3 regions of the Sphingomonas phoenicis genome follow, and region 2 is predicted to be linked to each of the others. Evidence: predicted binding sites of a transcription regulator. Region 2 holds the regulator's gene; each other region holds the start of a gene.
The links. The regulator LexA, encoded in region 2, represses DNA repair genes until DNA is damaged. The targets are predictions, from matches to a motif close to GTTCCNCNCTTGTTCT.

Region 1 (2,268 bases), 2.4 Mb from region 2:
TACCTGCCAACAGGACACGCGTACCCGTATGAGGATGCGTGGAATTAAAGATGTTGGGGCCACTTCGGCGGACCGCCTACTTGCGTCCGGTAAGCCGGTTTTAACTGGGTGCAGATACACAGTCCGCGTGTCAGCGAAAGCGCAAAAGGCCAACCAGCTTCGTGCACTACGGTGGGCGCAGGGTTCGATCTGCGCTGGATGCGGAAAGCCCGTCCCGAGTGCCAAGGGCCTTAAACCCTACTATCCTCAGTATCCGTCGTTCGATCATGTCGTTCCGCAAAGCCATGGCGGGATGCGCACTCTCGACAATGGGATTCTCAAGCACCAACGCTGCAATCAGAACCGCGGCAACAGCCTGCCGACGGGTTGCGATCTGGTTTGGCAGACGGTGGTGAGGGCTCGGCTCGCCAACCGGCCAAAAAGCTTCAAGCCGACGTTCAAGGGTGGCGTGCCCAACAACATTTAGCCGCCGGGCACACCAAGTACCATAGCGCCTTTTTATTTCACGTTCCCCAAAGGTTCTCTTGCGATCCGCGGAGGCCGCAGGGAAGCTTGCGTCGCTGCCCCGCGGCATGCGGTGTTCGGCGACGCCGCCGGGCGTGATCGGAAATATGCGCTTGCTCCGCCCCGTCTAATGCACAATCAGTAGCGTCAGGGATCGGCGACGAACCCAATAGATGGTGTGTTCGTTACGACATCGACGGGGAAGCGGGGCAGTGGCCCGGCACCGATGGTCTCCATTTGTTCTGCACGCGCCGGTGGTTGCGTGCTAAACCGGTGACAGACCCCGATTCGAACGAACTGGGAACGAAGGAGCGCGAGTGGCCATGGATTTCACGAACGATGCCATGACGGCCGACACGGTCGAGCCGACGGCGGCCGGAGCCCCGGCGAAGGACGCCCCGCTGGACAGCAAGTCGGTCGCGCCCCAGCCCTATGCGCTGGAGGTCGATCACTCGCGCGACGCGCTGCTGACCGATTTCGGCAAGGAGACGCTGAACGATCGCTACCTGCTGCCGGGCGAATCGTACCAGGATCTCTTCGTCCGCGTCGCCAGCGCCTATGCCGACGATGCCGCGCATGCGCAGCGCATCTACGACTATATCTCGCGCCTGTGGTTCATGCCCGCCACGCCGGTGCTGTCGAACGGCGGCACCGGCCGCGGCCTGCCGATCAGCTGCTATCTGAACTCGGTGCCCGACAGCCTGAACGGCATCGTCGATACCTGGAACGAGAATGTCTGGCTCGCCTCGCGCGGCGGCGGCATCGGCACCTATTGGGGCAATGTCCGCGGGATCGGCGAGCCGGTCGGCCTGAACGGCAAGACCTCGGGCATCATCCCGTTCGTGCGGGTCATGGATTCGCTGACGCTCGCGATTTCGCAGGGGTCGCTGCGCCGCGGCTCGGCCGCCTGCTATCTCGACATCTCGCATCCCGAGATCGAGGAGTTCCTCGAGATCCGGAAGCCCTCGGGCGATTTCAACCGCAAGGCCTTGAACCTGCACCACGGCGTCCTGATCCCCGATGCCTTCATGGAGGCGGTGCGCGACGGCGCCGAGTGGATCCTGCGCAGCCCCAAGGACCAGTCGGAGCGCGGCCGCGTCGATGCGCGCGCGCTGTTCCAGAAGCTGGTCGAGACCCGGTTGGCGACCGGCGAGCCCTATATCGTCTTCGCCGACCATGTGAATTCGACGATGCCGGCGCACCACCGCCAGCTGGGGCTGAAGGTGTCGACCTCGAACCTGTGCTCGGAGATCACGCTGCCCACCGGCAAGGATCATCTGGGCAACGATCGCACCGCCGTCTGCTGCCTGTCCTCGCTCAACCTCGAGACGTGGGACCAGTGGAAGGACGAGAAGGGCTTCGTCGAGGACGTGATGCGCTTCCTCGACAACGTCCTCCAGGATTATATCGACCGGCACGAACCCGGCATGGAGCGCGCCGCCTATTCCGCCGCGCGCGAGCGGTCGGTCGGCCTGGGCGTCATGGGCTTCCACTCGTTCCTCCAGGCGCGCGGTCTCGCGTTCGAGGGGGCGATGGCCAAGTCGTGGAACCTGCGCATCTTCAGGCAGATCAACGCGCAGGTGAACGAGGCGTCGATGCAGCTCGCCGTCGAGCGCGGGCCCTGCCCCGATGCGGCCGATGTCGGCGTGATGGAGCGGTTCAGCTGCAAGATGGCGATCGCGCCGACCGCGTCGATCAGCATCATCTGCGGCGGCACCAGCGCGTGTATCGAGCCGATCCCGGCCAATATCTACACCCACAAGA
Region 2 (2,268 bases):
CGTGCTGGCAGCATGGCCCGAGGCCCTGGCAGGGCCGAGTTTCCAGCTGTCGTTCGCGGCGATCACCGCGATCGTCGCGGTGCACGATCATCCCGCCCTGCGACAGATCGCGGATCGACGCGAGCGGGGCTGGCGGCGGCCGGCACGAGCGCTGGCGATGCTGCTGATCACCGGCGTGGTGGTGGAGGCGGCGCTCATGCCGATCGCCGTCTATCATTTCCACCGCGCCGGATTGTACGGCGCCCTTGCCAATATCGTCGCGATCCCGCTGACGACGTTCATCATCATGCCACTGGAACTGCTCGCCCTGCTGCTCGACGTCGCAGGGCTCGGTGCGCCGGCGTGGTGGGGGACGGAACAGGCGCTAGCGCTGCTGCTATGGCTGGCACGGACCGTTGCGGCGGCGCCGGGGGCGGTCACGGCGTGGCCGGCCATGCCGGACGGTGCCTTTGCCGCGATCGTCGCCGGTGGGCTGTGGCTGGCGCTGTGGCAGACGCGGGTGCGCCGGTGGGGTGTCCTGCCGCTGGTGCTAGGCATCGCGTGGGCGATGGCGACGCCGGTGCCGGACCTGCTGGTGACCGGCGACGGCCGGCACGCGGCGATCAGGACGGCGCGGGGTGAGGTCGCGATCCTGCGCGACCGCACCGGCGACTACATGCGCGACGTTCTGGCGGCGAACGGCGGCACGGCGACCGAACCGGTGCTGATGGCCGAGACGCAAGGGGTTCGATGCACGCGAGACCTGTGCCTGGCCACCATCGACGACCGCTGGCGCATACTGATGACGAGGAGCGCCGACATGGTTCCCGCCGGCGACCTGATCGCAGCATGCCGGCAGGCCGATGTCGCGGTCAGCGAACGGCGACTGCCGGGCGCATGCCGGCCACGCTGGCTGAAGCTGGACCGCGAGACGCTGGCCCGCACCGGGGGAGTGTCGGTCACCTTCGCGACCGGCCGTGTCGTCACCGTGCGCGACCCCGGCGACGAGCATCCCTGGATCGATCCACCACGAACCGGCGCCGCGCCGATCCCGTCGGCGCAGTCGCCCGCCGGTCAGTCGTACCGGCGGAGCAGGCCCGACAGCTTGCCCTGAATGCGGACCTGCTGGGGTGCGTAGCGCTGCGGATCGTAGGAGCGGTTGGCGGGATCGAGGCGAACCATCGTGCCCTCTCGCCGGAAGAACTTCAGCGTCGCCTCCGCCTCGTCGATCAGGGCCACCACGATCTCGCCGTCGCGCGCGACCTCTGTCCGGCGGACCAGCGCATAGTCGCCATCGAGAATGCCCGCCTCGACCATCGAATCGCCGGAGACCTCCAGCGCGTAATGATCACCCTGGCCGAGCAGCGCCGCGGGTACCGACAGCATCGTCGATCCCTCGAACGCCTCGATCGGGACACCGGCAGCGATGCGGCCATGCAGCGGAATTTCGACGACATCGTTCGCGGGAGCCCGCGAATGTTGAGGAAGTTGCGACTGACCACCAACATTGGCACCACCAACGTTGACGCGGCCACGTGCCTTCTTCTCGACCTTCTCGGGCCGGTCGGGCATCCGCAGCACCTCCAGCGCGCGAGCGCGGTTCGGCAAGCGACGGATGAACTGCCGCTCCTCGAGCGCCGAGATCAGGCGGTGCACGCCGGATTTCGACTTCAGGTCGAGCGCCTCCTTCATCTCCTCGAACGAGGGGGAGACGCCCGTATCCTTCAGGCGATCGTTGATGAAGCAGACCAGTTCGTGCTGCTTGCGCGTGAGCATGCCGAGCCTCCGTCGGGGAACAGACGAGGAACCGATATGGAACAATCCGGCTTGCGTCAAGCGATCATCAGGATTTCCGCCGATTCGCCGGCGATCGCCGCCGGTGCACACGCCGCCCGGATGACGAGGCACGTCGAACGGGCCAGGGTCAGGAGCATCGAGCTGTCCTGAATGGTCGAGGCATAGGCGCGGCCATCCCGCAACTCGGCACGAAGATAATCGGTCCGGCCGCCATTGGCGGGCAGATCCTCGCCCAGAATCGCGTGGCCGATCGCGGGCAGCGGATCGGCCGCACCGGCCAGCCGCGCCACGAGCGGCAGGACGAACAGGGTGGCGGTGACGAAGGCCGACACCGGGTTGCCCGGCAGGCCCAGCACCAGCATGTCGCCGCGTCGCCCGGCCATCATCGGCTTGCCGGGACGGAGAGCGATGCGCCAGAAATCGATCGCGCCGCCCGCCGCCTCCAGCGCGGGCCGGACCAGATCATGGTCGCCCACCGACGCGCCGCCGGTC
Region 3 (2,268 bases), 780 kb from region 2:
GGCTCGACTGGTATTTGGACAGTTCCTCGCGCATCCACGCGCTCTCGGTCTGGAGCATGCGGCGGTTGAGGTTGCCGATGACGCCCTCGAACGGCTTGTTGACGTCATACTTCTTCTTGCCGTCGATGAAGGTGAGGACGACCGCCTTGCCCTCGGTACCGAACAGGATCTTGTCCTGCACCTCGGGGTGGAGATCCTTCCAGGGGGTGTCGAGCGAGAAGTCGAACGCCTTGGCGAGGCTGGCTAGCACCTGCATGTAATAGGGGCTGGGCGGGTTGCTCTTCGCCCAGGGGACGATCGCGCCCTTCTTGATCGTCAGGTCGTGGTTGGGGACGACGAGGTCCTCGTCGAAGATCAGCTTCTCGCCCAGGCCGTCGCACGCCGGGCAGGCGCCCTGCGGCGCGTTGAAGCTGAACAGGCGGGGCTCGATCTCCGAAATGGTGAAGCCGCTGACCGGGCAGGCGAACTTTTCCGAAAAAACGATGCGGCCGGGGGGTGCGTTGTCGCCCAGCACGACGCTGGACGGGGTGTGCGGCTCGACGGGGTCGGCGGGGTCGACATAGGCGAGGCCGTCGGCGAGCTTCAGCGCCGCCTCGAAGCTCTCGGCCAGGCGCGTGGCGATATCCTCGCGCACGACGAGGCGGTCGACGACGACCTCGATGTCGTGCTTGTACTTCTTGTCGAGCGCGGGCGCCTCGTCGATCTCGTGGATGGTGCCGTCGATGCGGACGCGGGTGAAGCCCGCCTTCTGCCACTCGGCCAGTTCCTTGCGGTACTCGCCCTTGCGACCGCGGACGACGGGGGCGAGGAGATAGAGGCGCGTCCCCTCGGGCAGGGACAGGACCCGGTCGACCATCTGGCTGACCGTCTGCGCGGCGATCGGCTCGCCGGTGGCCGGCGAATAGGGGACGCCGACGCGCGCCCAGAGCAGGCGCATATAGTCGTAGATCTCGGTGACGGTCGCCACCGTCGAGCGCGGGTTGCGGCTGGTCGTCTTCTGCTCGATCGAAATGGCCGGGGACAGCCCCTCGATATGGTCGACATCGGGCTTCTGCATCAGTTCGAGGAACTGGCGGGCATAGGCACTAAGGGATTCTACGTATCGACGCTGCCCCTCGGCATAGATGGTGTCGAAGGCGAGCGACGACTTGCCGGACCCGGACAGCCCGGTGATGACCGTCAGCGTGTCGCGCGGGATGTCGACGTCGACATCCTTCAGATTGTGTTCGCGGGCACCACGGACGGAGATCTTGGTCAGCATGAGGACGTTCTACTTCCGTTCTGTGCGCAGGGCTAGGCCGGGAAAATAGGAAGTCCCGGCGCCGGATGCGAGAGGCGGCTTGACCCGCGCGGACGCTCGGCTAGCGGTGGCACCGGGGGGATCAGATGATGACGGGATCATGGCGGACGTCCGCAGGGGCGCGGATGCCGACGATGGCGCTGCTGGCCGCGGGGCTGCTGATGACGAGTGCGTGCGGCGGCGGCGGCGGCGTGGCGAGCACGCCGGCCCCGCCCGCACCGACGCCGACGCCGACGAACACGGTCATCACCGACCTGAAGGCGACGCAGACCTTCGCGTCGGAGTCGGCGACGACCCAGACGACGCTGAACACCTCGACCGGGCTGGTCGAGCGCGGGGCGGCGGCGCGCTCCGCCGTCACCGTGAGGTACGACGCGGCGACGCAGAGCTACACCATCACCGGCGACGGCCGTGCGCAGACCTTCCTCCCGGCCGACGAGCGCACCGGGCAGGATCCCGGCCAGCGGCTGTTCGTGAAGACCGGCGATGCGCGCGATTTCCTGACGATCGTGACGACGCCCTTCACCGGCACCGTGGCCAACCGCTACGTCGCGCTGGGATTCTGGCAGCGGAATGCGGGCACGGCACCTTTGCAGGAGACGAGCCTGGACGTGTTCACGTTCGGGCTGGACACGCCGGTGGCGGCGGTGCCGCGCACGGGCACGGCGCAATACGCGACCGATGCGTTCGGCTTCGTCACCCAGCGCGGGGTGGCGCCGCGCGCGTTCACCGGTGCCGGCAGCTTCGCGATCGATCTGGCCCTCGGCACCTTCGCCCTGAAGAACTATGTGCAGGAATACGACCTGACGACCGAGGAATCGCGCACGGGCGGCGGGATCGAAGTGGTCGCCGCGGGCCGGCTGGGTAGCGGCAACGGCTTTACCGGCAACGTCACCTATGGCGGGCGCGACACGCGGGTGGCCGGGACGATCGCCGGCCGCTTCTACGGTCCCGGCGCCGAGGAACTG

Region 1: ABC319_RS15440 (ribonucleoside-diphosphate reductase subunit alpha) is a predicted target of LexA. The motif match lies at 733-748, and genes of this name have one in related genera.
Region 3: uvrA (excinuclease ABC subunit UvrA) is a predicted target of LexA. The motif match lies at 1,268-1,283, and genes of this name have one in related genera.

Annotation. Positions count from the first base shown of each region.
Region 1 covers NZ_JBDFMC010000002.1:3,040,157-3,042,424, reverse strand. Annotated here, with positions in the region: gene ABC319_RS15445 (HNH endonuclease) at 29-466, shown strand; gene ABC319_RS15440 (ribonucleoside-diphosphate reductase subunit alpha) at 849-2,268, shown strand, end outside.
Region 2 covers NZ_JBDFMC010000002.1:672,990-675,257, reverse strand. Annotated here, with positions in the region: gene ABC319_RS04210 (ComEC/Rec2 family competence protein) at 1-1,093, shown strand, start outside; gene lexA (transcriptional repressor LexA) at 1,054-1,755, opposite strand; gene ABC319_RS04200 (molybdopterin molybdotransferase MoeA) at 1,812-2,268, opposite strand, start outside.
Region 3 covers NZ_JBDFMC010000002.1:1,454,453-1,456,720, forward strand. Annotated here, with positions in the region: gene uvrA (excinuclease ABC subunit UvrA) at 1-1,261, opposite strand, end outside; gene ABC319_RS08215 (HupA family protein) at 1,426-2,268, shown strand, end outside.